2 regions of the Thioclava sp. GXIMD2076 genome follow, and region 1 is predicted to be linked to the other one. Evidence: riboswitches for the same ligand, from Rfam matches in the RefSeq annotation. Region 1 holds a riboswitch; the other holds the start of a gene.

What was found. A riboswitch is a leader RNA that binds a small molecule or an ion and turns the genes downstream of it on or off. The one in region 1 is predicted to bind cobalamin.
Region 2: another riboswitch for cobalamin. It lies ahead of WDB91_RS17370 (ABC transporter substrate-binding protein); the one in region 1 lies ahead of WDB91_RS11075 (energy-coupling factor ABC transporter permease).

Annotation. Positions count from the first base shown of each region.
Region 1 is NZ_CP149932.1:2,243,074-2,258,333, forward strand. It holds gene WDB91_RS11040 (chemotaxis protein CheW) at 31-525, opposite strand; gene WDB91_RS11045 (methyl-accepting chemotaxis protein) at 522-2,162, opposite strand; gene WDB91_RS11050 (chemotaxis protein CheW) at 2,153-2,638, opposite strand; gene WDB91_RS11055 (chemotaxis protein CheA) at 2,635-4,590, opposite strand; gene WDB91_RS11060 (response regulator) at 4,590-4,955, opposite strand; gene WDB91_RS11065 (STAS domain-containing protein) at 5,031-5,327, opposite strand; gene cobF (precorrin-6A synthase (deacetylating)) at 5,784-6,539, opposite strand; gene WDB91_RS11075 (energy-coupling factor ABC transporter permease) at 6,645-7,310, opposite strand; cobalamin riboswitch at 7,364-7,576, opposite strand; gene cobA (uroporphyrinogen-III C-methyltransferase) at 7,650-8,378, opposite strand; gene WDB91_RS11085 (cobyrinate a,c-diamide synthase) at 8,375-9,679, opposite strand; gene cobM (precorrin-4 C(11)-methyltransferase) at 9,676-10,461, opposite strand; gene WDB91_RS11095 (cobalamin biosynthesis protein) at 10,458-10,832, opposite strand; gene cbiE (precorrin-6y C5,15-methyltransferase (decarboxylating) subunit CbiE) at 10,829-12,004, opposite strand; gene WDB91_RS11105 (cobalt-precorrin-6A reductase) at 12,003-12,740, shown strand; gene cobJ (precorrin-3B C(17)-methyltransferase) at 12,737-13,495, opposite strand; gene WDB91_RS11115 (precorrin-2 C(20)-methyltransferase) at 13,492-14,208, opposite strand; gene WDB91_RS11120 (precorrin-8X methylmutase) at 14,210-14,839, opposite strand; gene cobG (precorrin-3B synthase) at 14,870-15,260, opposite strand, start outside.
Region 2 is NZ_CP149934.1:55,337-70,596, reverse strand. It holds gene WDB91_RS17405 (sodium:calcium antiporter) at 1-263, shown strand, start outside; gene WDB91_RS17400 (Dyp-type peroxidase) at 293-1,516, opposite strand; gene efeO (iron uptake system protein EfeO) at 1,586-2,785, opposite strand; gene efeU (iron uptake transporter permease EfeU) at 2,785-4,374, opposite strand; gene WDB91_RS17385 (GTP-binding protein) at 4,540-5,622, opposite strand; gene WDB91_RS17380 (ABC transporter ATP-binding protein) at 5,701-6,474, opposite strand; gene WDB91_RS17375 (iron chelate uptake ABC transporter family permease subunit) at 6,474-7,496, opposite strand; gene WDB91_RS17370 (ABC transporter substrate-binding protein) at 7,493-8,497, opposite strand; cobalamin riboswitch at 8,584-8,773, opposite strand; gene WDB91_RS17365 (sugar dehydrogenase complex small subunit) at 9,124-9,705, shown strand; gene WDB91_RS17360 (GMC family oxidoreductase) at 9,744-11,333, shown strand; gene WDB91_RS17355 (c-type cytochrome) at 11,337-12,740, shown strand; gene WDB91_RS17350 (FUSC family protein) at 12,911-14,899, shown strand; gene WDB91_RS17345 (cell wall hydrolase) at 14,974-15,260, shown strand, end outside.

The sequences.
Region 1 (15,260 bases):
ACTGGTTGGGGGGGAAGCAAATGCTGTCTGTCAGGCCGCACTGATACGGGGCGCCTGTGGAACCGATCCGCCAAAGACCTGTTGCAAACGGTCGATATCGAGCACCGACACAAACTCGCCTGCGCGCCGACCGAGGCCCGCTATCGTGCGATGGTCCCAGTGAAGAAGCTCTGCCTCCGGCACAGGATCGAGCCGGTCATTATCCAGCTCGCGGACCTCGATCACCCGATCCGCCCGCATGGCGATCCGTGCCTTGCGTCCGCCCTCCTCGATCCAGAGGACGAGGATGCGCGTGCTGTCATCCTCGGCTTTTGGCGCGAGTCCGAGAATGGAGCGCAGATCGATCACCGAGACCCCTGCACCACGCACATCGATCACACCCAATACATGCGGCGGTGCATCGGGCAACCGTGCAATCTGACGGCGGTCGAGGATTTCCTGAACGCGGCTCACAGGAATGGCGAAGAGATCCTCCGCCACACCTAGTATCACGACCTGCCCCAGCCCGGCTCCCTCACCGCTCATGCGACGCGGTCCTTGCGGGAATGTTGTGTAAATTCCGCATCAAGCGCATCCTCGGCAGACCCCAGATCGAAATCGAACCCGACATTCTGCCGTTTCGCCTTGGTCGGAGCTTTGCGCATCTTGGGTTTGACCTGGTTGCCCGAAGAGGCCGCGACGCGGAAGAACTCGATGGCGGATTGCAGCTGCTCTGCCTGACTGGTCAGCTCCTCTGCGGTGGCCGACAGTTCCTCGGAGGCCGAGGTGTTTTCCTGCGTGACCTTGTCGAGCTGCTGGATCGCGAGATTGACCTGCGACGCGCCCGTGGCCTGTTCCTGCGTCGAGCGCGAGATCATCGCGACCAGTTCGGAGGTCTTTTCGATATCGGGCACGAGACCCGCGAGCATCTGGCCCGCCTCCTGCGCAGCCTTTACCGTGTTGCCAGACAGGCTCGAGATCTCGCCCGCAGCGGTCTGGCTGCGTTCGGCCAGTTTGCGGACCTCGGAGGCCACCACGGCAAAGCCGCGTCCATGTTCGCCTGCACGGGCCGCCTCGACGGCAGCATTGAGCGCCAGCAGATCGGTCTGGCGGGCGATCTCCTGCACCACCAGAATCCGCTCGGCAATGGTCTGCATCGCTTCGACAGCCCGCGCGACCGCTTCACCGCTCTCGCGCGCATCAAGGGCCGATTTCTTGGCCATCGCTTCGGTCTCGCTCGCATTATCTGCATTTTGCTGGATATTGGCCGCCATCTGCTCCATCGACGCCGATGCCTGTTCGGTCGAGCTGGCCTGTTCGGTTGCGCCCTGGCTCATCTCTTCGGAGGTCGAAGCCATCTGGTCGGCACCCGCGGCGACGTTACGCACCGCACCGGTCACTTCGGACACGGTCTCGCGTAGCTGTTCGACCATCGAATTAAGCGCCCGCATCAGATCGGTCACTTCGTCATTGCCACGCAGATAGGCCGTCTCGGTAAGATTGCCCTTGGACACTTCTCGCGCCAGATCGATTGCGCGTTGCAGCCCGCGGGAGATCGAGGTGACAAGCCAGATGGCAGAGATAAGTCCGACGATTACCGCGACAGAGAGCATCGTGAACAGCAATATGCGCGCATCGGCATAGATCTCGTCGGTGCGGGCCGACGCCTCGCTCATCCGGCTCATGTTTTCCTGCAGGATGACGGCGAGGGAGGACTGCATCTCGGACCAGAGCCTCTCCGCATCGACGGTGAGGATGCGTGTGGCAGCTGCCAGATTGCCGCTATCGCTCAGAGCGATCGCGCGGTCATTCGTCGCTTTGATCTCCTGCGCGACGCGCTCGTATTCGGCCAGTTGGGTCTTGCCTTCATCGGTCGCGATCGCCTCGAGCCGTTCCCGATAGCTGAGCGCTATTGCACGGCCTTGCGTCATCCGCTCCATGATCCGCTCCTTGCCTGACTGATCGCTGGTCAACAGATAGTCACGCACATCGCGCTGCACCTTGAGCTGTTCGGAAATCAGCTCCTCGGTCAGACGGACGCGCAGGGCATCCTCGTCGACGACGGTATTGAGGCTCTGGTTCAGATTCCCGAGATCACGGATCGCGATCATCTGGGCCACGCCCACCATCACGATGATGGCAGCGAAGGCAAGCGCAAGCTTCACTTTAATGGTCAAACGCATTTGGCCGGTTCCTGTTCGTTTTGGGAATGAGCCGCACTCCCCGGCACGGCAATGGCAAAGATCCGTTCGAGATCGGGTATGATGACGAATTTTTCGTCCATAAGGGCGATGCCCTTCACAAAATCGGGCGGCCATCGCATACCGACCTCGGGGATCGGATCGATGGCGCCATCGTCGATATCGGTGACATCCAGCACACGGTCGGCAAGCACGGCCACCGTCGTCACCTCGCCCGCAAGCGGTATATCGAGCACCAACATGCGGGTGTTTTCGTCCGGCTCGCGCGTTTTCATATTCAGCGCGATCCGCAAATCGGCCAAGGGCACGACCCCGCCGCGCACATTGATCAGACCGGTGGCAAAGCGCCCCGCCTGCGGCACCCGCGTAACGGGGACCGGCTCGAGGATCTCGCGCAACGCCGAGGTCGGGATCGCCAATGTTTCGGTGCCAAGGATGAGTGTGACGACCTTCATCATGCGACCCTCTCGCGCATACGGAGCGCCTCTTCCATTGACCGGCCCGCCGCGACGAGATTTGCGACATCAAGGATCAGGGCAACGGTGCCATCGCCAAGGATGGTCGCACCCGAAAAGCTCTTGAGCCCCGCATGCAGCCGCGAGAGCTGCTTGATCACCGTCTGGTTATTGGTCACCAGCCGGTCCACCACGACGCCCACGCGCCCACCGAGCGCCGTCACGATCACCACTTTCTGGAAATCGGAGCGCGGGCCCGGAACATCGAAGAGATCAGCGAGCCGGATAAAGGGCACCATGCCCCCACGGACATTGAGGAAATTCGAGCTGGTATCGCTCTGCGCCAATTCGGACGGCAGCTCGACACATTCCTCGACCGCCGCAACAGGGATCGTATAGCGCTCCTGTCCGACCTCGATCAGCAGGCCGTCGATAATAGCGAGTGTCAGCGGCAGACGCAGGGTGATCTCCGTCCCATAACCGGGCTCGGAGGACACCTCGATCTGCCCCCGCAGACCTTCGATGACAGAGCGCACCACATCCATACCCACGCCACGCCCCGAAAGATCGGTGACGGTCTCCGCGGTCGAGAAACCCGGCGCGAAGATCATCATCCGCAGGTCCTGCTGCGTGACGATCTGGTCCTCGGTGATCAGGCCGCGCTCGAGGGCACGGGCACGGATACGCGCCAGATCGAGGCCCCGCCCGTCATCGCGGATACGCACCAGCACCTCGGCACCGGCATGGGTGGCCGACAGCTCGATCCGGCCATTGCCGGATTTCCCCTGCGCCGCGCGCGTGGCGCTATCCTCGAGACCATGGTCGATGGAGTTGCGCAGCAGGTGGACCAGCGGATCGGCCAGCGTCTCGATCACCGTCTTGTCCAATTCGGTCTCGCCCCCGAGCGTCACGAAGTCGATGGGCTTGCCAAGGCGGTCGGAGAGATCATGGATGAGGCGACGGAACCGCCCGAACAGCGTGCCGATCGGCACCATGCGGATCGACATGGTGGTGTCGCGCATACCCGATGTCAGCCGTCGGATATCCTCGGCCACCGACATCAGCGATGGCAGGCGCATCTCCTGGCTCAGGTCATGCAGGCGGGCCTCGGCAATGACCAGCTCGCCCACACGGTCCATCAGCTCATCCAGTCTCTCGGTCGCGACCCGCATGGTCGACAGCGCCGCTTCCCGCCCCGTTGGCAGGGCATCGCCCCCACCCGTCTCGCCGGCCTCCGGCTGGGGGGAGCCCGTCGCCACGGTCAGGTCGGGAGAACCATCTTCCTGCCGGATGTCGAGAACGAGATCATCCGCGGAAAACACGAAAACCCCATCGATCTGGTCGCGCGTCACCCCCGATGGCAGCCTGATCGACCAGCGGATCGGTGGCACCAGCGGGTTCAGCGCCTCGAGCGGGGGAACCTCGGAGAGATCTGCGCGCAGTGTGACCTCCGGATCCAGCTCGCGCAGTTCCTGCAGGAGCGCGGGGATCGAGATCCCCAGCCCCAGCGCCTCGGGGCCCGCGGCAAGCGTCACCTGCCAATCGGCGCCTCGGGAGGGCGCCGGCGCAGCCTGCGGGGCCTTCTGGGAGAGGGCATCCGCCAGCGCCTGCAAGAGCGCGGGGCTCGCCGGTGCCGCAGCCTCCGGCGCATCGAGCAAGGCCAGAAACTGGTCACAGGCCGCAAGGGCCACCTTGATCAGCGCATCGGTCGCGCAGGCTCCGGGCTGGCGCAGGGTCTCGAAAGCAGTCTCGAATTCATGCACGAAGGCCGACAGCGCTGAATGCCCGAACATCGCGCTCGACCCTTTGAGCGTATGCAATTCCCGAAAAAGGGAATCGATCAGCTCCCGATCCGCAGGACGCGATTTCAGATCCAGCAGGTTTGCCTCGATCGAGGCCTGCAACTCCAGCGCCTCGGCAAGAAAGATCTGGGCAGCGTCGTCATCCATCGACATCAGCCCGCGACCTTCTTGACCACATTCAGAAGCTGCTGCTGGTCGAAGGGTTTTACCATCCAGCCCATCGCCCCTGCCGCCTTCGCCTGCTGTTTCAGATCGTCGCGCGTTTCGGTCGAGATGAAGACGATCGGCACGCCAAGCGCCTCGGGGCGCGCACGATAGGTGCGGATGAAGGTCAGACCGTCCATCTTGGGCATGTTCTGGTCGGTCAGGATCGCATTGGGTCGCTCGCCCTGCAGCTTGGCCAGTGCATCCTCACCATCAGCGGCCTCGATCACCCGATAGCCCGCGCGGGTCAGCGTTGCACTGACCATCTGGCGGACGGAGGGAGAATCATCGATGGTGACAATCGTTTTGGTCATGAAGTGCGGCCTTGGATTGGGGCCCTGCGACAGATGCGCCGTCACGGATCAGGTGCGGTGCCGCGGGACGGGAAACTAACAGGGAATGATATCGACCCAGACACCATCCGGATCGCGTTTGAGCTGGTCATCGGTGAGCGCGGACTGCGCAAGTATCGCGGGCACAGGAGAGGTATCCTCCAGCGTGACCTGAAGCCGCGCCTTGCGGAGCTGCGCCGTGCGGAAGGCCGCGATCAGCACCGACATTCCGGCCATGTCGCAGGCCGTCCATCGGGCGGTCTCCAGGCGGATGGACGCACCAGCGACAAGTGCCTTGTCGAGCTGGCTGGCGACGGCCTTGGCATTGGCAATCGTGATCTCGCTGACCATCATGTGAGAAATTACTCTTCTGGGTTGCATCATCTAGCAAGAGATCGCCCCAAAGAATTAACGGAGAGCTAAATACGCCACAAAACCTGACGGCTTAATTAAAAAGCTATGAAAATTTAGGGCTGGTGTCGCGGCCGGAAGGGCCGGTGGACAGGTCCCGGAATGCATCAATCACAGTGGCTGCGGATCGCTGCGCCAAGCCCAGATACGGCATAATGAAATCTTCATGCCAGAAAGCTGCTCGTCATCAATCTATTTCTTAGATGTATCTGATATCCTTATCAGAAATTCGATCGCATGTCTATTGCCCGTTGTGCATATCTACCGCGCGCAAACGTGAGTTGTGCGCCAGCACCAAGCCCGTATAACCGACGCAACCTTCGACGTTGTAGAAGGCGTAACGAGTGACCTTTTCTTGCTGTTCGCGCACCACTCCCTGGCCGCGCGCGCCCCGATGTCTTATCGGGATTTTCTCAACAGATAGATATCCATGATCCAGCCATGGCGGCTGCGGGCCTCGGCCCGCGTGGTCAGGATTCGCTCCGAGACCTCGGCAAGCGGGCCCGACAACCGCAGCTCTTCCGCCATACCGGCATAGGCGGACCACCAGATCTCCACCCCCTCCGGATCGATCGCGGTGAAGGCCCCACCCTCGTCGAGCATGACCACGACACTCTCGGCGCCCTCGGGCCAGCCGTTATGGCGCAGATTGCGCCCCGTAGTGATGGTCACCGGCCCGCCGACCGTATTGAGCGGGATGGCATGGCCCGCCGTCATCGCCTGAATGGCCGTAATTCCGGGAATGACGCGAAGCTCGAGCGGCATCCGCGCGGCCACCCGTTCGGCCAGCCGGAGCGTGCTGTCATAGAGCGATGGATCCCCCCAGACGAGAAAGCCCGCGCGCCCGCCTTGCGGGAGAGCGGCGCGCAACTCCTCTTCCCAGATCCTCGCGATGGCGTCATGCCAATCCGCCACGCGGCGCTGGTAATCGGGTTCGGACGCATCGCGCACCGGAAGGGTGAACTCGCGCAGCGCAGGCCCGCTATCGGGCAATACACGCGCGCAAATCGCGCGTCGTGCCTGTGCCAGATCATCCTTTGCTGCACCCTTGAGCGGGATCAGGATCACCTCGCAGGCTTTCATCTCTTCGATGGCCTGAAGCGTCAGATGGTCAGGGTTACCGGCCCCGATCCCGATCAGAGAGATTGCCCACATTACCGCCCCCAGACGTTTCGCAGAAAAAGAACCGCAAAAGAAAACCGCAGCCCGTGACAGGCTGCGGTCGGATCCTTAGCAGGTGCGCCAGGGCTGTGCCAGCACTCAGGCGGAATAGACGCGTGCGAGGACGAAGCGGTTGCGCCCCAGCGCCTTGGCACCGGCCAGCACGGCCAGATCGATGAGCGGCTCGACCAGCACGACCGACATATAGGCGATGCCGAAGGTGCCGACATTGGCCAGCGTTGCAACCGACACACCCTCACCGTAAAGCACCCAGAACGCGACCCATGCGATTACCCCGCCCTGATAGGCCGTCGAAAGCGCAAGCGCCTGTTTATAGGTGATATCGGCATAGGCGGTATCGGGGGCGATCAGGCGTTGGGCCAGCGCCTGAAGCGCAAAGAGCGGCACCAGAAGCGTGGTGACATTCATCGCATATTGCGGCAGATCCTGCGGCTCGAAGAACAGCCCCTGCGTCAGAAGCCCCAGCGCCAGGCCAATGGCCGCCGGCACGAAGCCCAGCATCAGAAACAGCGTGGAACCGAGGATCAGATGGACCTCAGACACGCCCGCCGGATGATGCGGCAGGATCTGGAACGAGACGAAAACCGCAGCGGTTGCGGCTGCGGCACGGGCCGCCATCATCGGCAGCTCTGCGGTTTTGAGCGTCCTGACCCCCTCATGGGCGACATAAGTGGCGGCACCTGCGGCGGTGGCGTAGCTTAGAAGAAGTTTGGCACCATGCACGATGCCCGGTTCGATATGCATATACGTTCTCCCTGCCGTCGACCCCGACGGCATTTATGGTGACTGACGACGGGCCAGCGGCCCATATCCACGGCAGGTCTCCTGACTCGCGACTCGTCACCTGCATGCCGCCTTCCCCCTTGCGGAGTGGCATTCCGGAGCAGGCTCACCGCTTACAGTTGCGGGGGCAGTTCCGGATTTGGCGCCTGATGGCTACACCGCACCGGATTCCCTTTTCATCCGGCAGCACCTCTCGGCCACCGGAAACCGTGGGATCACTCTTGGCGAACGGGGTCGTCAGGTCAAGCCGCGCGAAGCGGGAGCGCAGAAATTGGCACAGCCGGACAAGAATTGGCCCGTTCAGGCCAGCGCGCCATAGAAGATCAGCGCGGGCTTGACTGGAATCGCGCCATTCGCGGCCTGTCCGGTGATCTGGGCCGCCAGCTCGCGCATGGTCCCACGCCAGATCACCTCGTCGGGATGGGAAATCGATTCCGCCATCATGGCCGGCGTTTCGAGGCTCAGCCCCGCAGCCTCCAGCCGCTGTGCCAGCGCCACAAAGGTGCGCCGCGCCATATAGACCGCCGTGACCGCCTGCGCATCGGCCAGTGCCGCCATGTTCAACTCCTCGGGCAGCGCACCCGTGACGTCATGGCCGGTCACGAATTGCAGTCTGCGCGCGGTCAGCCGTCGCGTGAGCGGGATCTGTGCCGCCGCCGCTGCCGCCGAGGCCGCCGTCACCCCCGGGATGATCTCGAACCCGATCCCCGCCGCACGACAGGCGCTCAGCTCTTCCTCGAGCCGCCCGAAAATGCCGCCATCGCCCGATTTCAGCCGCACGACCCTGCCGCCCGCGCGGGCATGATCGACCAGAAGCTGGCTGACATGGTCCTGTTTTGGCGACGGACGTCCGGCCCGTTTGCCCACGCCGATCAGATCGCATTCGGGCCGCGCCAGATCGAGGATCGGACCGGCAGAGAGATCGTCGAAGAGGATCGCATCGGCCTGCCGGATACGCTCGGCCCCGCGCAGGGTCAGAAGTTCGGGATCCCCCGGACCGGAAGAGACGAAACTGACGAACCCGCTCATATATCCTCCGCAATCAGATGGAAGAAGGTGCCCGTGACATAGCCCCTGCGCGATCCGGTTTCCACCACCGAAAGACCGGCCGCATCGGTCACGCGGGCCAGAGGCGCGTCGGGCTGCGACAGGATGGTCGAGAAATGGAACTCGTGCCCGCGCAGCGCCGTGCCTTCGGCCTGCCCCGGAATGGGCGCCAGAAGCCGCGCGTGACGATAGCCCAGATGCATCTTACGTTTGGCATAGGAGGTCTCGAGCCCCAGAAGCCCCGCCATCGCGTGGCGTGTTCCGTCCTTGTCGACCAGCCCCTGCCCCAGCACCATATAGCCGCCGCATTCGCCATGCACGGGACGGGTCTGCGCGAAGTCGCGAAGCCCCTTTAGGAAGCTCGCCTTTCCGGCAAGCCGCCCCGCATGGAGTTCGGGATAGCCGCCCGGGAGCCAGACACAATCGGCCGTCGGGTCGGGTGACTGGTCCTCGAGCGGCGAGAAGAACCCGATCTCCGCACCGGCCTGCCGCCAGCCGTCCAAAAGATGAGGATAGAGGAAGGAAAAGGCCTGATCGCGGGCGATGGCAATGCGCTGGCCGGGGGGCGTGAGCGGAGCCGCAGCACCCGCAAGCGCGCGTGTGGGCGCGGCTTGCGCGCGTAGCGCCGCAAGGTCGAGATGCCCTGCCACCAGATCGGCCATCGCCTCAATCTGCGCGTCAAGCTCGGGCCGCTCGGAGGCCTGCACGAGCCCCAGATGGCGCGAGGGCATCTCGAGATCCTTCAGGCGCGGCAGGCATCCGAGGCAGGCAATGCCAGCCTCGGCAAGCCCCTCGCGGACCATCATCTCGTGGCGCGGGCTGGCCACGCGATTGACCACGGCCCCTGCGATCTTGACCTCGGGACGCAGCCGCGCGAACCCCAAGGCGACCGCGCCCACCGATTGCGCCTGCCCGCCCGCATCGATCACCAGCACCACCGGCCAGCCTGTCAGCACCGATAGATCCGCGGCACTGCCACGCGCGGTGGCCCCGGTTTGCGCGACCCCGTCAAAGAGCCCCATCGCCCCTTCGGCAATCACCAGATCCGCCCCTTCGGCGCCTGATATGATCCGCGCCATCACCCCCTCGGGCATCGCCCAGCTGTCGAGATTGGCCGAAGGCAGGCCGGAAGCCACCAGATGGAAGCCCGGATCGATATAATCCGGCCCCGCCTTGAAGGAACGGACCCCGACACCCGCGCGGTGATAGGCGCGCAGCAGGCCCAGAGTGAGCGTGGTCTTGCCGGTGCCTGACCCAGTGGCCGAGATGATGAGCCCGTTCATTCAGTTCCCTCCGGAAAACGCGGATCGGTCCCTACGGGTCGGTAGCGGCGGTCGTAATCGCCGGCATAGAGACGGCTCTCGTCAAACCCCTCCTGCGCCAGCGCCCGTCCCACCAGAATAAGCGCGGTGCGCCCCCGCATGCCCTCCGATGCCACAAGCACTGTGCCGAGCGTGGCGCGCACAATCTTCTGGTCGGGCCAGCTCGCACGCCAGACGACGGCCAGCGGACAGTCCGCGCCATAAAGCGGCAAGAGCCGCGCGACGACTTCCTCGAGCACATGCACCGAGAGATGGATCGCGAGCGTCGCGCCGGTTGCCGCGAAATTCTCGAGCGTCTCGGTGTCGGGCATGGGGGAGGCCCGCCCCGAGGTCCGCGTGAGCACCAGCGATTGCGCGACGCCGGGCAGGGTCAGCTCGGTGCCGAGCGCGGCGGAGGCTGCCGCAAAACTGGGGACACCGGGGCAGATCTCGTAGGGGATGCCCTCGGCCCGCAGGCGGCGCAGCTGTTCGCCCATCGCCGAATAGATCGACAGATCCCCCGAATGGAGCCGCGCCACATCCTGCCCTGCCTGATGGGCGGCGCGGATCTCCGTCATGATCTCGTCGAGCGACAGAGGCGCGGTGTTGATGATCCTCGCGCCATCGGGGCAATGCGCCAGAAGCGCCTCGGGCACCAGCGATCCGGCATAGAGACAGACAGGCGCCCGCGCGATCAGATCGCGCCCGCGCAGGGTGATCAGATCGGCCGCACCGGGGCCTGCGCCGATGAAATGGACGGTCATGGGTGATCCTCTTCCTTTGCTCCGGCGTCCGGTGAACCGGCCAGCGCCGTTGTGATGGTGCCGCAGGGCGAGACCCTGCGGGGCGACAGGATCTGCGCGCCCACGCCGGCAGCCCCGAGCGCCAGTGCCTCGGCCACCGAGCCCGTGCCGAATGCGTTCATGATGCGGGAGGACACCGTGGGGGTCTGCACTCCGCGCAAGGCCGCACGCGGCAGGAGGCGCAGCGGGATTCCCTGTGCGGTGAGTGCCGGATGCGCGCCCTTATCCCCCAGCACGGCCAGCAGATCGACCGGCCCCGCATCGGCAATTGCCTGCGCCAGTGCCTCCGCCGTCGCCTCCCTGCGCAGCCCGATACCCAGCACGCGGCTCATCGCGTCACACTCCATTGCAGGATCGGGCGGGCGCGGTCCCAGCCCCGCATGCGCCCCAAGGGAGCATTCTCGGCCAGCTCGATCCGCAGGAGCGTTCCGCCACGCTCGGCCTGCAATCCGAGGTAAAGCGCCTCGCTTTCCAGCGTCACCGCGTTACCGGTGACCCGTGTGCCTTGCGGGAGCCGCTCCCAGAGCGCGGCAAACCCCTCGCGCGTAAGCCCGCCGCCGATGAACACCGCATCGGGACGCACTTCAGGCAGCGTTTCGGGCCAGTGGCCCTGAAGCACATCGATCCGGTGATCGATCCCGAATTTCATCGCGTTCTCGGTAATCTGGCCGAGCCTGTCGGCGCGCGGCTCGAGAGCTGCGGCCCGCCCGCCCGCCAGCGCCCATTCGACAGATATCGAGCCAGAACCCGCGCCGAGATCCCACAGATATTCGCCCTGACGAGGCGAAAGCGCCGATAGCGTCAATGCCCTGACGGGGCGTTTGGTGATCTGGCCATGATGGGTGAAGAGGCTATCGTCGAGCCCGAAGCCACGCGGCAGACCGGGCCCGCCCTGCGCCGAAATCGCCACCAGAACAGGTTGCCCGAACTCTCCGGTGACCGCATCCGCTGGCAGATCGCGGCGGATCTCGCGCGGACCGCCGATGGCCTCGAAGACATGGAGTATCGAGGCACCAAAGCCCAGAGTGTCGAGATACGCCCCGAGTTCGGCCACCTGTGCCCCGCCCCGCAACGTCACGATCAGGCGGCTGCCCTGTGCGAGAGAGGGACGCAGGCGCGAAAGAGGTGCGGCATGCAGGCCCAGCGTCTCGACCTCCTCGAGCCGCCACCCCAGCCGTGCGGCCGCCCATGCGACCGAGGACACCGCTGGATGACAGATCCACTCCTCAGGGGCCAGCGCGGCCGCCAGCGACCCGCCCGCCCCATGCCAGAACGGATCGCCCGATGCCAGCACCACAACCCGTTGCCCGCGCAGCGCCAGAACCGGGGCCAGATCGAAGGGCACAGGCCATGCCCGCCCTCGCGCGCCCGCGCCCACCAGATCCAGATGGCGCGGCCCGCCAAAGATGACCGAAGCCTGAGAGAGGATTTCGCGGCTTGCATCCGACAGCCCCGCCGGTCCATCTTCGCCAAGACCGATAATATGGAGCCAGGGCCTATCCATGCCGCGTATCCTTTTGCTCGGAGGCACATCCGAAGCCGCCGAAATGGCCCGCATTCTGGCGCGCGCAGGGCTCTGGGCAGTCTATTCCTATGCGGGGCGCACGCAATCGCCAGTGGCCCAGCCGCTTCCCCTGCGGGTCGGGGGCTTTGGCGGGGTTGACGGGCTGCGGGCCTATCTGGCGCGCGAGGCAATCACCCATGTGATCGATGCGACCCATCCCTTTGCCGCGCAGATGAGCCGCAACGCGATTGCGGCCTGTCGCGCGCAAGGCGTGGCGCTGTGCGGGTTCGAGCGGCTGCCATGGGTTGCGCAAACCGGTGACCGCTGGACCTCTGTGCCCGATATGGAGGCCGCCGCCAGTGCCCTGCCCATCGAGGCAAGACGCGTGTTTCTTGCCATCGGTCGCCAGCATATCGGGCTTTTCGGCGCCGTCCCGCAGCACCATTACCTGCTCCGGCTGGTCGATCCCCCAACCCTGCCGCTGCCTCTGCCCGATTGCCGCGTGGTGCTGGCGCGGGGACCGTTTCTCGAGGATGAGGATCTGGCGCTGCTGCAGGAGCACCGGATCGATCTGGTGGTGGCCAAGAATGCCGGAGGCACGGGCGCGCGCGCCAAGATCGATGCCGCGCGGCGCCTCGGCCTGCCCGTCCTCATGATCGAGCGCCCCGAAACGGGGGCACGGCAGGTCTTCCACGCGGCAGAGGATGTGATGGGCTGGCTCGGACACGGGCTCTAACGCTCCTGTGCCAGCGAGCGCGGGGTATAGTAGAACCGCCCGACCTGACGGGTCTCGGCGGTGCCCACGATGACCACGGTGCGCATATCCGCCATCTCGGCTTGCGCCTGCCCCAATGGCACCGTCACGATCCGTTCGTCGGGACGCGAGACATTGCGTGCGAATGAAACCGGCACGGAGGCCGGCAGTTCCTCGCGCAAGATCGCCAAAGCCTGCCCGAACTGGTGCGGGCGCGAGGCCGAGCGCGGATTATAGAACCCCATAGCGAATCCCGCCCGCGCGGCCAGCCTCAGCCGCGTCTCGATGACCGTCCAGGGTTTGAGATTGTCCGACAGATTGATGGCGCAGAAATCATGGCCCATCGGCGCACCTATCCGCGCGGATGCCGCCAGCATCGCGGTGATCCCCGGCAGGATGCGGATATCGAGATCGAGCCAGTCGAGCGGCCCTGCCTCCAGCGCCTCGAAGAGCGCCGAGGCCATCGCAAATACCCCCGGATCCCCCGAGGAGACGACCACCACCCGCGCACCCCGTGCCGCAAGCGAGAGCGCATGGGTCGCGCGGTCCAGCTCGACGCGGTTATCGCTTTCATGCTTGGTCAGGCCCGCGCGGTCCGGCACGCGGCGGACATAGGGGATATACCCGATGATATCGGTGGCCTCGGCCAAGGCGGCCTGCACCTGCGGCGTCACCAGAGCCTCGTCACCGGGGCCGAGCCCTGCCACCTGCACCCAGCCAGAGGGACGCCCGCTCATGGCCTGCGCCCCTGACCATGCACGACCACGATCGAGAAATAAGGCACCTCGCCGCTGATCTCGGAGAGTTTCTGCACGGTCTGGTTTGCCATCGTGCCATGGGTCACAAGCCACGCATCGTCATATTTTCCGGCGGCCTGCAAGGCGCGGGCCAGCTTAGGCAGGTTGCGCCCGATCTTCATGACGACCAGCGCATCGGTCTGACCGATCCGCGCGGTCAGGTCCTCTTCGGGGAGTGTCGCCATAGCAACCGTCAGCACATCATCGCCCCATGTCACAGGCAGTCCCGTGGCCGTCCAGCAGCCCGACATGCCGGTAATCCCCGGCACCACCTCGACCGCAATCCGGTCCTTGAGGCGGGTATAAAGATGCATGAAGGAGCCGTAGAAGAAGGGATCACCCTCGCAGAGCACGATCACATCTTGCATGGCACAAAGCGCAGCAAGCCGCTCCGCCCAACCGTCATAGAAGGCCGAGAGGAGACGGTTATATTCGGGATCGGTGAAGGGAATCTCGGTGGTGACAGGATAATCCATCGGATATTCGACGGCCTCCGGCAAGAGCATCCCCTCGACGATACGGCGTGCCTGCCCCATCCGGCCCTTCTTGCGGAAGAAGGCCACATGACGCGCGCCCGACACCAGCCGATGCGCCTTTACCGACATCAGATCGGGATCACCGGGGCCGAGCCCCACACAGATGAGCCGTCCCATCTTATTCCTTCCGGCTGGCAAGCGCGTTAACGGCGGCCACCGTGATCGCCGATCCGCCCAGACGACCGCGCACGATGAGCGAGGGCACAGGCTGGACCTCCATCAGCGCGGCTTTCGACTCGGCCGCACCCACAAAACCCACCGGACAGCCGATAATTGCCGCAGGACGCGGGCAATCGGGGTCTTCAAGCATGTTCAGCAGATGGAAGAGCGCGGTCGGCGCATTACCGATAGCCACAACAGCCCCCTCCAGATGCGGACGCCACAGCTCGAGGGCTGCCGCCGAGCGGGTATTGCCCACCGCTTTCGCGCGCTCGACGATATCGGGCGCATGCAGCGTGCAGATCACCTCATTCTGCGCGGGCAGACGCGCGCGGGTGATCCCTTCGGAGACCATCCGCGCATCACACAGGACAGGCGCGCCCGCCTGCAGCGCAGCACGCGCCGCCTTCGCCATTCCGGTGGAAAATTCCACATCGCGTTCGAGCCCCACCAGACCGGCGGCGTGGATCATCCGCACCACGACCGGTTCTTCCTCCGCATCGAACCGCGCCAGATCTGCCTCGGCACGGATCGTGGCGAAACTCTCGGCATAGATCTTCGCGCCGTCGGTTTCATAGCTATGTGGCATGTCGTCCCCCGTGCCCGTCCTCGTGCCAGTTCACTTCTGGCCCGTCTTGATTTTTTCTCTCAGCGCGCGCTCGTCGAGCGTGCCTTGCGTAAGGTCGCGGGCACGCTGGTCGCGCCCAAATGCCCAGCCTTCCTTTGACGCCACCGCTACCAGATCGCAAGCCCCGGCATGCGCACATCCCTTGGCACAGCCCGAGATATGAAGCGCCTGCCCCTCCGGCAGTCCCTGACGAGCAATCCGGCGCGCCAGCGCACGGGTCGGCTGCGCCCCTTGCGGACAACCGGGCGCGCCCGTGCAGACCGAAATCCGCAGCCGCGGATCATCGGGGACGGTGACCGCCCCTGCAACTTCGGGAAAGACCCGCGCGCCCTCGATCAGGATCATCCGCCATGGGGTCAGGCGCAACTTGCCCATGCTGGCG
Region 2 (15,260 bases), on a different replicon from region 1:
TGGCGGTGGGTGGGATCATCGGCGGCAACACTTTCGACACGCTGTTTCTGGTTTTCTCCGATGCCGCCTATCGCGAGGGAGCGATCTATCAGGCCATGAGCCAAACCGACCTCTACTGGCTGGCAACCGGCCTTCTGATGACCGCGATCCTGCTGGGCGGGCTGATCCTGCGCCAGCGCGAGGGACCGGCGCGGATCGGGATCGAATCCGTGCTGCTGATCGGCGTCTATGGCTGCGCGGTCGGTGTCGAGATCTTCGGCTGACGCCTCACCGGACCGCGCTCAGCCCGACCTCATCCGAACATCTGCGCCCCGATATAGCTGCCCTCTGCGGGCGCGGGCGGGATGTAGAAGACCCCCGAGGCCACATGCGAGATATAGTCGTTCAGCCGGTCCGCCGCCCCGAGCCGCGTCTGCAGCCGCTCGAAAGCCTCGGGCGTATTCTGGTAGGACAGGAACAACAGTCCCGCATCCAGCATCCCGAGCGCGTTGATCCCGTCGGTATAGTTGTAGCTGCGGCGCAGGATTTTCAGCCCGTCATTATGCTCGTGGGCAGCAAGGCTGATATGGGAATTGGCAGGAATGACCGGACCATGCGGGCCCTGCGCCGTGAAATCGGGCGTATCGAATTCCTGCGTGCCGGTCAGCGGTGCGCCCGAGACCTTGAACCGCCCGAAGACCGCATTCTGGTCATCGATCTGATCGGTATCCCAGCTTTCGATGAACATGCTGATCTTGCGCATGACCTGATAGCTGCCGCCCTTGCCCCAGCCCGGCTCGTCGGTCCAGACAAAGGCCTCGCGATCGGCATCGCTCGTGATGTTGCGGGTGCCATCGCGGAAGCCCAGAAGGTTGCGCGGCGTCGCCTGCCCCTTGCCTGCCGAGGCCCGCCCGAAGCCCATCACCGCATAGCGGGTGGAGGCGGTGCCCGTGGATTTAGCCAGCCGCGCCAGCACGCGGATCGCGTGATAGGCCACCTGCGGATCATCGGCGCAGGCCTGCAGCGAGAGATCGCCCCCCGAGATCTCGGGGGTCAGCGCATCTCCGGGCAGATGTTTGAGCGGGCGCAAGCCGGCGGGCCGATGCGCCTGAAGACCGGTCTTCTCGAACAGATCCGGCCCCAACCCGACCGTCACCGTCAGCGAGGCGGGCCCCAGATCGAGCGCCTCGCCCGTATCGAGTGCGCCCGCATCGGGACGGTCCGGATCGACCTTGCTGATCGGCTCGCCCTTCATCATCTGCGCGATCGAGGCGGACCAGCGCGCCAACAGCACCTGCAGATCGCGCGGATTTTCCGACGTCAGGTCAAAGGTCATATAAACCACATGGCGCTGCGGCGCAGTGGCGATCCCCGCCTGCGGGCCCGGCCCGTAGAACGGATAGGCGTGGCTCAGGTCGATGGCGTTGGACGGCCCAGCCTCTGTGTCGGCCGTCGCCGCGCCCATCAACATCGGGGTCGCCAGAGGCGAGAGGGCAGCGCCAAAAAGCAGGCTGCGGCGTTTGGGATCGGGGGTCATGGGGCTCTCCATGGCAAGACGGGCGAGGAAAGAGGGATGCCGGAGCCCGGTGGGGCTCCGGCCAGCGCATCAGCCAGCAGTCGCGACCTTTTCGGCCACGCGCGACAGCGGTTCCTGCAGCGACTGGATGGCCCGGCTGAGCGTCACCTTGTCGGAGGCTTTCAGCGCATCGGTATAGAGCACATAGCCACCGGGCACCGTATTGTCGCGGTAGCCATCGAGCAGCGCGCGCACCTTGTCGAACTCGTCGCTCACGCGTTTGGTCAGATCGGGATCGATCTGCGCCATCCCCGGCTCCAGATAGGCAAAGGCCTGCTCGGCGCCTTCGACATTGCCCGCGAAATCGGCCAGATCGATATGGCTATAGGCCTCTTCCTCGCCGCTGATCTTGGTGCTCTGGACTTCTTCGAGCAGATCCGCCGCGCCATTGGCCAGATCCTCGGGCCAGAATTCGAGGCTTGGGGCCAGCTGGTCAAGCAGCTTCACGTTCTTCAGCAGCTCATGCGCCGTGGTCTTGGTGTCGTCGGTGATCGCGCCCCGCTCGAAGAGATCGCGCTCGATCGCATGATAGCCCGACCAGCCTACCGCCGGATCCTCGTTCGAGGCCCGCATATCGATAAGATAATCGAGATTGCCGTGATTGTCGGTCGCATCGAACCCGTCCATCACGAAACCGTCCACATCGGCTTCGATCCGCTCGTAGAAGGGGCGGGCATGGGCGTAATCGGTCTTGGCAGCCTCCAGATCTCCCGCGGTAATATCGGCATCGAGCTTGGTCACGGCCACGACCATCGCATCGACGGTCTTGTTCACATAGGCGCTGTAATCGGCGGTGCCCTTGTCGAGCAACTCCGAGACGCTGCCCTCGGCACGTTTGGCGGCAGCGCCGGTGACGGTGAAGGCGGTCTTTTGCGGATCGGCACCGGGGCAGTAGATGTCGTAGCTGCCGCCGCCCAGCGTGACAGTAAAGGTGACCGATGGCAGACCGGGCGCAAGGTTTTCCTTCTCGCCGATGATGCGATTACCCGAGAGGAGTTCGACCTCGGTCAGGGCGGTGGCGGTCTGGTTGGTGACAGTAAAGGTCACGGGGCCTGCGGCGGCTTCGGTCGCGCTCAGCTTGCAGCTGCCGCCATTATCGGAGGTCATCGTGATCGCGACCTGAGCGGCGCCAGAGGCGTTGCTTTCGGCGGTCTGGGCCGAGGCGGAGGTGCTTGTGGCAAGCGCTGCCAGAAGCGGGAGGATGATCGGATAGGAGCGGGAGACAGACATCAGTGAGATCCTTTGGGCGCAGGTTCTACCCCTGCGCCATGTGAGGGAGAGACCCGTTCGGGTGCGAGAGAGCGCAATTGCCGCGCCGCGCGCAGGGCAATCGCAAGGGCCGCCAGAAGAAGGACAACAGACAGCTGGCGGGCCCAGAACTGCCATTCCTGCAAGGCTGAGCCATAGGCGCGATAGGCGGCCATGGCTTTGGCTGAAAACGTATCGGAGGTGGCCCATGCGAGAGGGCCGGTTTGCGCCGCAACGGCTTGGGGCAGCTTGCGCACGCGCAGGCTGCGCGGGGTCTGCAGACCGCCGCCCGACAGGGTCACCAGAACCTGTGCCCCGCCTCGCACCTGCACAACCGCGCCCTGCGCCAGACGGGCATGGGCGTCCAGATCGGCCTGCCATTGCGCGGTGTAAGGGCCGGGATAGCGGGTGGGGTTCAACCCGATCGGACGCCGCCCGCCATTCAGCGCCACCAGTTCGGCAAAACTCACCGTCTGTGGAGCGTCATTCAAAGCCACCGTCGCACCGTAATCGGCCTCGCTCAGCGCGAGCCCGTTATGGTCCGAACTCTGCGCCGAAGAATGCGGCAGGTTCAGGGGGACGCCCCCAAAATCGAGGGCCAGCGCGTCCCCGCGCAGCTGCACCTGCCCCGCCCCATCGCCACGCAGCGCCGCGACCGGCGCCTGCGGGCGCAGCCTCGCCCGCGGCTGCGGCACAAGAAACAGACCCAGTGCCGCAACGGCCAGCATCAGCGCCGCGCCCAGTTTCAGCCGCCCCGCATTGCGCGGGCTCGGGCGATAGGCTGTGGGCCAGTAGACAAGCGCCCCGACAATCGCGAGATAGCTCACCCATCCCAGAACCTCGATCAGCCGCGGATCGGAGGGGATGCCCAGCACACCGGTAATCAGCGCGGCCTGAACCGTGCCGGGCGCCACGAGCCAGCCCAGATCCATGACCATCTGCTGACCGCCATTGATCCAACCCGCCTCATGGCCTGTGCGCAGCGCGCTCACACAAAGCCCCGCCGCGACCAGAACGAGGAAACCGCCGGTAATGCGGAAAAAGCGCGACAGGTTCAGCCGCACCCCGCCCTGATAAATACCCCAGCCGATGCCGATCGCCAGCGCCAGTCCGATCAGCGCGCCGATCCCTGCCCAAAGGGCCGATTGCGCCGCCGAGAAGGTTGCCAGAAAGAACACCGCCGTCTCGAAGCCTTCCTTCAGCACCGCCAGAAAGGCCATTGCGGCCAGTGCCGTGGCCCCACGCCCCGAGAGCGCGGCCGCCGCATCCTTTTCGAGGCTCGATCTAAGATCACGCCCGTGGCGGTCCATCCACCAGATCATGCCGGTAACAAAGACGATGGCCACCACGCCGATCAGTGTCTCGAGCGCTTCCTGACGGGCCTGCGGCAGGCTCTGTTCGAGATGGTTGAGGCCAAGCCCCACACCCAGCGACAGAAGAACCGCCAGCCCGACACCGGCCCACATCGGGCCGAGCCCCGCCCCGTTGCGACGCAGGAAGGCCGCGATGATCCCTACGATCAGCGTCGCCTCAAGCCCTTCACGGAGCGCGATCACCAAAGTTGCCAGCATGACCTGCCTCTTTCGCCTAGCTCTGGATGGTGGGCGTTTATTCCCGACCAAACAACTCAGCTATGGCTTCTGCGCCCGCAGAACGCGGCTGTCAACGCACGCTGGCGTGAACGGGCAGCGTGAACCGAGGGGTGAACCGAGGGGTGCCGCCGGACCACGATATGCTCAACGGATGCCCTGCACGATGGGAAAATCCGCAAAGGGCAGACCGCCCAGACGGTCGAATTGCTGGCGCAGAGCCATTTCATCGAGCGCAGTGCCGATGATCACAAGCCGGTTGCCGGCCTGCCCGTCGGGCCAGCCCTCGAGCCGAAGACCGGGATAGAGCCTGTGGCCTACCGCATGCACCACCAGCGGGCGCGACGGGTCATCGCGCAGCGCCATCAGCCCCTTGATCCGCAAAAGCCCGTTCGAGGGCGTGGCTGTCAGCCGCGTCAGGAACTGGCGCAGCGCGGTTTCATCAACCGGTGTATCCGAGGTCAAGGGCACTGCCTGCACCCCTCCATGCCGGTTGAGATCATGGAAATGACCGCCCGTCAGGGGCGGCTGCTGCGCCTCAGCAGCCAGCCATTTGCCGACCTGCTCGCCCTTGCCGAAGGCGCTGTAGCTTCCAGCTCCGATCAGACTGGCGGGCGAGAATCCATCGGCAGCCGCGTCATGCACGATCACCCCCGGATTGAGGCCGCGCAGCGCCTCACCCAGATCTCCCGCAGGGTGGAGGTCTGTCTTGCTTAGGACCACATGATCGGCGAAGGCAATCTGGCGAAGGCTTTCGGGATGGGCCTCGAGCACCGCCCCGATCCCCTCGACATCCACCACCGTGATCACACCCGACAGCCGGAACGCCCGCGCCACCGCATGATCGGCCAGAGCGACCGCCGCCAGCCCGCCGGGAATAAGGCTGTTCACGATGGGGGCCAGATCGGCCAGCCCTGTTGTCTCCACGATAACCCGCGAGAAAGGCGGCAGCGTCCCGTTGCGCCGCAGCACAAGCAGCTCGTCAAGCGAGGCGCGCAGATCGCTGCCCCGCGTGCAGCAGATACAGCCCGTCGTGGTGACGCTGGCCCGCGCCTCGCGGCCCTTGCGCACCAGATCATGATCGACCGCCACCAGACCGAACTCGTTGATCACCAGCGCGGTATCGGCATAGGCGGGATCTTCCAGAAGCCGGTTGAGAAGCGTCGTCTTGCCAGCCCCCAGAAAACCGGTCAGCACGAAGACGGGGATCTGGGTATCGGGTATGGCCATGGGATGCTCCTTTTCCGGCGGGTGCAGGGATATGTCCGGCAGGCCCATCCCGCAAGATGGGATCGGCCTGCCGCGCGATCAACCGGCCCGCGGCAGGCTCGCTGTGAAATGCAGCGCCAGATGTCCGTCCGGATCGCGCACCTGCCGCGCCTCGACCCCGAAACTCTCGCGCAAATTGTCGGGCGAGAGCACCTCGGCAGGGGGACCTATCGCCTTGAGCCGCCCGCCCTCCAAGAGCGCCACCCGATCACAGGAGAACGCATGGTTGAGATCATGGAGCGCGATCACCCGGCTGACGGGCAGGCTCCGCACAAGGGCCAGAAGTGCCAGCTGGTGGCGGATATCAAGATGGTTGGTGGGCTCGTCAAGCAGCAAAAGCGCAGGCGACTGGGCCAATGCGCGGGCGATGTGGACCCGCTGGCGCTCGCCTCCCGAAAGCGTGTGCCACAACCGGTCCTCGCGCCCTGCCATATCGACCGCCGAGAGAGCGCGGGTCACCGCCTCGCTATCGCGCATGCTCCAGCCCCGCAAGGGTGACAGGAAGGGGATACGCCCCAGCTCGACCGCCTCACGCACCCGCAGCCGGTCGGTGGTCTCGGCCTGTTGTTCGACCAGCGCGATCTGGCGGGCCCGCACCTGCGCGCCCAGTTCCACCAGCGGCCTGTCCTGCCAAAGCACCCTGCCCCCAGAAGGCTTTCCCAAACCCGCCATCATCCGCATCAACGTAGACTTTCCCGAGCCGTTCGGCCCGATCAGCCCCAGATATTCACCCTCCCCGACCGTCAGCGAGATCCCGTGCAGGATCTCGACCCGATGCGCCTTAGCCTGCAGGTTTTCCACGCGCAGCACCATCAGCGCGCCCCCCGCATCAGGATCAGCGCGAAAGCGGGCGCCCCGATCAACGCGGTCACCACCCCGATGGGCAGAACCTGCCCCGGCACGATGATGCGCGAGACAATATCGGCGAGAACCAGAAACACCGCCCCCGCCAGCGCCGAGGCCGGCACAAGGCGCTGGTGGCGGGTGCCCACCAGAAAGCGCATCGCATGGGGCACCACCAACCCGACAAAACCGATGGCACCCACTTTCGACACCAAAACCCCTATCATCACTGCGGTCGCGGTGATCAGGATCCCGCGCGTTTTGGGCACATTGATCCCCAACGATGCCGCACTCTCGGCCCCGAAGGTGAAGGCATCGAGCGCATGTCGGTGCCAGAGGCAGACGAGCGCGCCGAGGCAGGTCACCACAACGGCGGGGAGCACATCCTCCCAGCGCACACCCGAGAGGTTGCCCATCAGCCAGAACATGATACCGCGCGCCTGTTCGGCATTTGCCGAGCGCGCGATGATGAAAGCGGTGAGCGCATTGAACATCTGGCTGCCTGCAATCCCGGCAAGGATGATCGCGGCCGCCCCGCTGGTGCCGCGCGCCGTGCCGGGGATGGCATGAGCCAGCGCAACCACGGCAGCAAAGGCCGCAAGCGCCCCGATCAGCGCGCCTGCCGACATGCTGAGCGCCCCCGCCCCGAACCCCGCGATACTTACCAGCACCGCGCCGGTGGAAGCGCCCGCCGAGAGCCCCATCAGATAGGGATCGGCCAGCGGATTACGCAACAGCGCCTGAAGCACGACCCCCGTCAGCGCCAGCCCCGCCCCGCAGCTGGCCGCCACAATCGCGCGGGGCAGCCGGTAGGACCAGATGATACCCGCATCGATCCGGTCCACCGGATAGCCCGCCTGCCAAAGATGGTTGGCGAGCACCCTCGCAACCGAAGCCAGCGGCAGCCGCGTCTCGCCAATGGCCGCCCCGGCCAGCAGGGTCAGCGCGAGAACGATCAGCCCCGCACCCCATAAAAGCGCCTTCCGGCTCATTGGAAAGTCATACCCGCCAGTGCATCGGACAGGCTGTCGAGCCCGTAGATCGTGCGCAGGGTCGCGCTCATGGCATGGGCGTCCATCACCACGATATGCCCTTCGCGCACCGCTTTCATCTGCCGTGTCACCGGATCGCTGCGCAGGAATTTCAGCTTTTCCTCGACATCATCGGCGGGGAAACGGCGGCGGTCCATCTTGGCGATCACCAGCACATCGGGGTCGGCCTTGGCGATACTCTCCCAGCCGACCGTGGGCCATTCCTCGTCGGATTGCACCACGTTGGTAAGGCCGAGCGCGCGCATCATATAGCCCGGCGCACCAAGCTGGCCCGCCATGTAGGGATCGAGCGCGATATCGGCGGAGGAGAACCAGAAGGCCGCTTTCAAGCCCTTCGGCAGATCCAGCGCCTTGGCCCGTGCCACGGCGCGCGCCTCGGTCGCCTGCAGATCGTCGACCAGCGTCTCGCCCCTGTCGGCGACATCGAAGATCTCGGCCAGCTGGCGGATGCCCTTATAGACCTGCACGGGATCAAAGGCGCCTACCCGCGTGCCATCGCCGCCGGTGCTGTTGTCCTTGGTGTCACAATCGGCGGGAAGGATATAGGTATTGATCCCCAGATCTGCGAACTGCTCACGGGTGCCCACCACACCATTGGGACCGACATGCCATTCATATTGCACGGCAACCAGATCGGGTTTACGGGCCACGACGCTCTCGAAGCTCGGATCATTATCGGCCAGACGCGGGATCTGTGCATTGACCTCGGCATAGCGCGGCAGCACCTTGTTGAACCAGACCGAGGTGCCCTTCACCCGATCCGCAAGCCCCAGAGAATAGAGGATCTCGGTGGCCGACTGACCGATCGTCACCGCGCGCTCGGGGGCCGCCTCGAAGCGGACCTTACGACCACAATTTTCTATCTGCAGCGGATAATGCGTCTGCGCGGAGGCCGAGACCGCACCCAGCAATGAGGCCACGGCCAGTATCATGCATTTCATCAGTTCCGTCCTTATCGAAAGGAGCGGAAAGCGCCATAAAGGACAGGGGCCGGAGACCCCGCCTGCCCTACCGACACACCCCGTCCGGTTAACATCTTCAGGCCGGCAGGTCTCCTGACTGGCGCCTCAACGCGTCTTTGCCCTTCCCGGACCGATGGCCCAGTGGTGTTGCAAAGGCGCTCTTCGCCTACAGTTGCGGGGGCAGTTCCGGTTGCCGCCGGAGCGGTGCGGATTCCCTATTATATCCTCGCGGATACCGGTGAGGTGGTTTTGCATCCTCCCCCGCCGGGGTCAAGCGATGCCACGCGACGAATTTCTGGCAGCCAGAGCGCGACGTAGCGTTACCTGTGCCTCGGCAGGTTACCCGAAGGCGCATTGAGCGCCATTCAAGACCGAGCATAATCGACCGTTTTCAAGGATTTTCACGCCAGCGGGAGATAATGCGCCATTATAGCTGTTTCCGGAATACACCATTCATAAGCACGCACATGATCAACGCCAATGGTTTGCATACAAACGCATACAAACGCCCGACTCGAAATTTGCTTGCCCGAAGCCGCACTGTTTCACGGTCCAGCCATTTCGCGACGCGGCCTATCTGAAATATTAGTGAGGAGTGTCACGTTTTGAACAAGACCAAATGTCGCACCGATAAAGCCGAGGCTCCGGCTGCATCGAAAGAGCTTTCCGGCATGGACCGACGCAACTTCTTGATCACCTCTGCGGTCGCGGGATTTGTGGCGGCATCGGGCACCGGACTGGGCCTGAGCCGTGCAATGGCGGCCACCGCGGACGGGGCGGCGGGTTTTGGCACGATCAGCGCTTTCGTGACCCGGCAGAAGGGCTTCGACCCCAAGCTGGTCGAGCGCGCCTATGACCAGCTGGTCGAGCTGGATCCGAGCTTCGACACCAAGGTCGTTACCCTGTCGGATGCGATCAAATCCGCCGATATCGAGGATATCGACGCCTTCCTTGCAACCAGTCCCGATCAGGATCTGCGCGAGACCATGACCACGATCACCGCCGTCTGGTATCTGGGCTATACCGGCACGCCCGATCCGTCGCAGGAAAAGGATGACGCGAAATTCGTCACCTATCGCGATGCGCTGATGTGGAAGCCCACCGGCAATACCACTCCGATCCCGACCTACTCGCAGCACAAGCAGAATTACTGGGCCGAGCCGCCCACCGCTGACGACATCAAGTGATCGCGCTGTAACTATTTTAGAAATCTGGACTATACCCAATGGCTAATGACTATGATGCCGATGTGATTGTCATCGGTTCCGGCACGGTAGGGGCGAATGCCGCCTACGAGCTGGCCAAGCAAGGCAAATCCGTTCTGATGCTCGAGGCGGGCGTGCGCATTCCGCGCTGGCGCCTGATCGAGGCCTTCCGCAATTCTCCCCGCCGCACCGATTATAACGGCCCCTATCCGGACGAGCCCTGGGCGCATACCTCGGCCTCGCATGACTATGTCGAGAATGATGGCGACTTCCCGATGATCGCCAACTTCCTCAAACTGGTGGGCGGCTCGACTTGGCACTGGGGCGGCGCGACATGGCGCTTCATCCCCGATGACTTCAAGATGCAATCCACCTATGGTGTGGGCCGCGACTGGCCTATCGAATATAGCGATCTCGAGCCGTGGTATGTGAAGGCCGAGTACGAGATTGGCGTCGCAGGCAATATGAAGGAAGACCAGTCTGGCGTGCGCAAGGGAGAGACATGGCCTCCGCGCTCCAAAGATTTCCCGATGCCCGCGCAGAAAAACAGCTACATGCTGGACACCTTCAAAAGCCGGATCGAGCCTCTGGGCTTTGATGTGGTGGCCGAGCCCTCGGCCATGATGAGCGGTAATTACCGTGGCCGTCCGGGCTGTGTAGGCAACAACAACTGCGCCCCTGTCTGCCCGATCGGCGCGAATTATTCCGGCGTCTTCCACGCCGATCTCGCCGTCGAGGCGGGCGTCAAGCTGATGACCAACACCACCGTGACCCAGATCGAGAAAGGTCCAGATGGCAAGATTGCCGCCGTCAAATGGAAATCGTCCAAAGGGGACGAAGGCCGCCTGACCGCGAAGGTCTTCGTGCTGGCCGCCCATGGCTATGAAAGCGCCAAGCTGATGATCACCTCCGAGGTCGGCAATTCCAGCGATATGGTCGGGCGCAACCTGATGCCACACCTTGGCCTGGGCTTTGACTTCTTCTCGGAAGATCCGGTCTGGCCGGGCCGTGGCCCGATCCAGCAAGGCGCGATCTTCAGCTATCGCGACGGCCCGACACGTTCGCAGCATTCGGGCATGAAACACGCGGTCAACAACTTCGTCCCGAACGAGGCGATGACCAAACGCCTGCTGAAAAAAGGCGTTCTGGGCTCCGAGCTGGACGCGCGTATCAAACATGACAGCGCCCGCTATATGAGCCTCTATTCGATGTTCGAGACGCTGCCTGATCCGGCCAACCGCGTGCAACCGGGGCCGCATAAGGACGCGCTCGGCCAACCCAATTTGCGCATCACCTATGCGGTGGACGACTACGCCCGTGGCGCGATCGACCCCTGTATCAACGACTATCAGCAGTTTGTCAGCGCGATGAATGGCGAGGTGCTCAACATGTCACGCGATCTGGCCAACCATGACCATATCATGGGCACGGTCATCATGGGCGACAAGGCAACGGACTCGGTCGTGGACAAGGACTGCCGCAGCTGGGATCACGAGAACCTCTTCGTGGTCAGCACCGGTAACCTGCCCTCCTCGTCGGTGGTCAACCCGACGCTGACCGCCGTGGCGCTGGCAATCCGCGCCGCCGACACCATCGCGAAGGAGGTCTGAGCCATGCGTCTGCTTACTCTTGCAACGGTGTTTACGGCTCTGGCCACCAGCGCCTTCGCGCAATCGGATGCCGATCTGGTGAAACAGGGCGAATATATCGCCCGCGCCGCCGACTGCACCGCCTGTCACACGGCGCCCGTCGATGGCAAACCCTTCTCGGGCGGCTACAAGATCTCCTCGCCGATGGGGCCGATCATCGCCACCAATATCACGCCTTCCAAGGACTATGGCATCGGCACCTGGTCCGAGGACGAATTCGCCAAGGCCATCCGTCAGGGTGTGACGCCCGATGGCACCCATCTCTATCCGGCCATGCCCTACCCGTCCTATGCCAAGATGACGGATGCGGATGTGAAGGCGCTCTATACCTACCTGATGCAGGGCGTTGATCCGGTAGATGCAGCCCCTGCCGAGAAAACCGACCTGCCCTTCCCCTTCAACCAGCGCGCGCTGATGATCGGCTGGAACATGCTCTTCTCGCCCAAGCCTGGCTGGACGGCACCGGACGGCCTGTCGGATCAGGAAGCACGCGGCGCCTATCTGGTGGATGCGCTCGAACATTGCAGCACCTGCCACACCCCGCGCGGGCTGATGATGAACGAGAAACAGTCCGAATATCTGGGCGGTGGCTCGCTGGGAAGCTGGCGTGCCCCCAATATCACGCCCGACAAGGCCACCGGGATTGGCGACTGGTCGAACGAGGATATCGTCGCCTATCTGAGAAACGGCTTTGCCAAAGGGCATGGATCGGCCGCAGGTCCGATGGCCGAAGCGGTCGAGCACTCGCTCAGCAAGCTGAAGGATGACGATCTGGAAGCGATCGCGGCCTATCTCAAGAAAGTGCCTGCGGTGCAATCGGCCATTGATGTGGCGGCCTCCCCCGCCGTGCAGGAAGTGCCGATCACGAGCTACGAGACCGCCGATTGGCAGGGCAATCCCGACCATGCCGATGCACTGGCCGATCACAGCACGACCGATGGGGCGAAGCTCTACAATTCGGCCTGTGCCGCCTGTCACGGTGTCGATGGTCAGGGCGCACCCGACGGACGTTTCCCGAGCCTGTCGAAATCGGCCCCTGTGACCTCGAAAGATCCCTCGAACCTCGTGATGACCATTGCCGAAGGCATCAGCCGTCACGATGCGACGGGCTATTCGGTCATGCCGAACTTCAGGAACGATCTTGATGACGGCCAGATCGCGGCCCTTGCCAAGTATGTCCAGACGAATTTCGGCGGCACCGATCCGAAGCTGGACAAGGCCGCCGTGGACACCATCCGCTCGGGCGGCGAGGTGCCGTGGATCGTGAAGAACGCCGCATGGATGACATGGGCGGGCATCATCATCGCGGTGATCGTGATCCTTGGATTGATCGGTGTTTTCCGCCGCGCGCGCCGCAGACAGGTCTGATCGCGCTCCTGCTGCACGAAGGCCGCATTCCATCAGGGATGCGGCCTTTGTCATGCGCTGTTGCATCGCGGCCAAAGCCGCAGGGTTCCGGCCGCTTGCGACAGATTGCGGCATTCCCAAACGCGGCTCATGGTCCTAGATCAGGTCCATCCGAGCGAAAGACATAGCCCATGCCCCAGCCCTCCATCCCTGCCGCCCCAGGCTCGTTGATCTACCGCCTCGCGCGGCGGCTCGAGGGATATTCGATCGGCATGGTCCCCGAATTCATAGGCGTCGCCGAGGGCTTGCGCGCCTCGCTGGCCTTTGCCGCAATGGTGCTGACGGCGGTGGCCAGTGGCGAGCCGAAGCTCCTCTGGGCCGCCTTTGCCGCCTTCTGGGTCTGCCTATGCGACCCGGGCGGGCGCGACCGCACCCGTTTCCGCGCGATGGGAGCCTTTGTGGCGGCAGGCACATTGGCGGCTTTCCTTGGCGCGGCAAGCGCAGGCCTCGGGCCGATCTATGCCTGCCTGACGCTGATCCCGATCATCTTCCTGCCCGCCCTTGGCGGCACATTCGGCCCCGCAGGCGCGCAGTCGGGCACGCTGATCTGCGTGGTGGGCGGCGTGGCCGTGGGCTTTCCCAGCTCGCCAATCGCCTCCCTGCATCTGGCCGGCGCATTTCTCATAGGCGGCATCTGGGCGCTGGTCTTCAGCTTCTGGATCTGGCGGCTGCGCTCGCAAAGTCCGGCTCGGCGCGCGATCGCCTCGGTCTTTGCCCGGCTTTCCGAGATGAACGCAGCCATGGCCGCGCGGCTGGGCCAGCAGGAGATCCTGGGCGCCGCCGAACCCGAATACCGCCGCGCCCTGCGCGCAGCCATCGAACGGGCGCGCAGCACCATCCTGGGCGTGGGCAATGGCCAGACCCAGTTCATGGCCGAACTGGGTACCGCCGACCGGATCTTTGCCGCGATGATCGCGCTCGACCACATGCTGAGCGAGCCGCTTGCACCCACCGAAGAAGCACCGCTGCGCGAACAGCTTGCGCGGATCGGGGCGCTGCTGTCGGAGGCGCAGATGCAGGCGATGACCCGCCACCCCAATCCCGACCGGCTGGTCTGGGAGGCCGAAGACCTGCGCCGTGCGGCAGAACGCGGCGGCGCACAATCGCAGGCCGTGGTCAGCGCGGTTGCAGAGGCCTTCCTGCGTCTGGCCGAGCATCTGCGCGGCGAGCCCCCCGAGACCCAAGCGCCGCAATCGGACCGCACGCCCCGCCCCAGCTGGCGCAACATTCCTGACCCGATCCTGCGCCACGCCCTGCGGCTGACGGTTGCAGTGGTGGCGACCTACCTGATCTGCGTGACACTCGAGATGCAGTATTTCTACTGGGCCACGATGGCGACTATCGTCGTGCTGCAGCCCGCGCTCTCGACCACATGGCCGCGTATGCTGGAACGGGTTCTGGGCTCGATCGCGGGCGGCCTTCTGGCCGCGGGCCTGCTGGCGCTCGGTCCGGGGCAGCTGACGCTGCTGGCCGTGATTATCCCGACCTCGGCGCTCACCATCGCTTTCAAACGGGTGAATTACACCATCTTCACCATAGGGGTCAGCGCGCTTTTCGTTCTGGTGACAGAGTTGCTGATGCCCGATCACGGCATTGCCCTGTCGCGCGCGCTCGATAATATCCTGGGCTCGGCCATCGCGTTCGTCGTGGGCGCCACCCTCTGGCCGGGCCGTGCCGAACCCTATTTCCGCGATATTCTGGCGCGTGCCGTGCAGGCCAATATGGACTATGCGGCGGCCTCGGTCGGCAGCACCGGCCTGCCCGAACCCGTTGACCGGCTGCGCCGGCAGGCGGGGCTCGAAAGCACCCATGCCGAGACCGTGCGCCAGCGCAAGATGATGGAGGGGCGGCGTTCGGCCGATCAGCTGGACAAGGCCGCCCGCGTTCTGGGCGCGCTCAGGGTGCTGGCAGGCGCCGTAACCGGCCATGCCCTGCTGGCCCCCGAACCCGATCCGGAGAAAGCCCGTGCGCTCGAAGAAACGGCCAGAAGCTTCGCGCAAGCCATTCGCCATGATGTAGGGGCGGCTTTGCCTCCCCTGCCGCCGCAGACCACCGAGACCGATCTGCGCAAGGCGCTGGAGCTTTTGCATAGCCAGCTCGACGAATATCTGACACGTTAACCACAGCCAAACTTTCGATCGCGGATCCAATCGTGCCCCATCTTCTCTCTTCCCGCCTCGCTCTCCTTGCCGGACTGGTGCTGAGCGCATTTCTGGCAGGCTGCGGCATAGGTCCGCGTGCCACCCCGCAGGAATGCATGGAACGGGCGATGTATTTCGAATCCAACCGCTCCAGCCGCGACGGGATGATCGCCGTCGGTTCGGTGGTGATGAACCGCGTCCGCTCGCCCGATTTCCCGAATACGGTCTGCGGTGTCGTGATGCAGAAAAACCAGTTCGCCCGCGGCATCATGAGCCGCAAGATGAATCTCGACAGCGCGCCCTATATCCGCGCGGCAGCGCGCTCGGTGCTGCGCGGCGA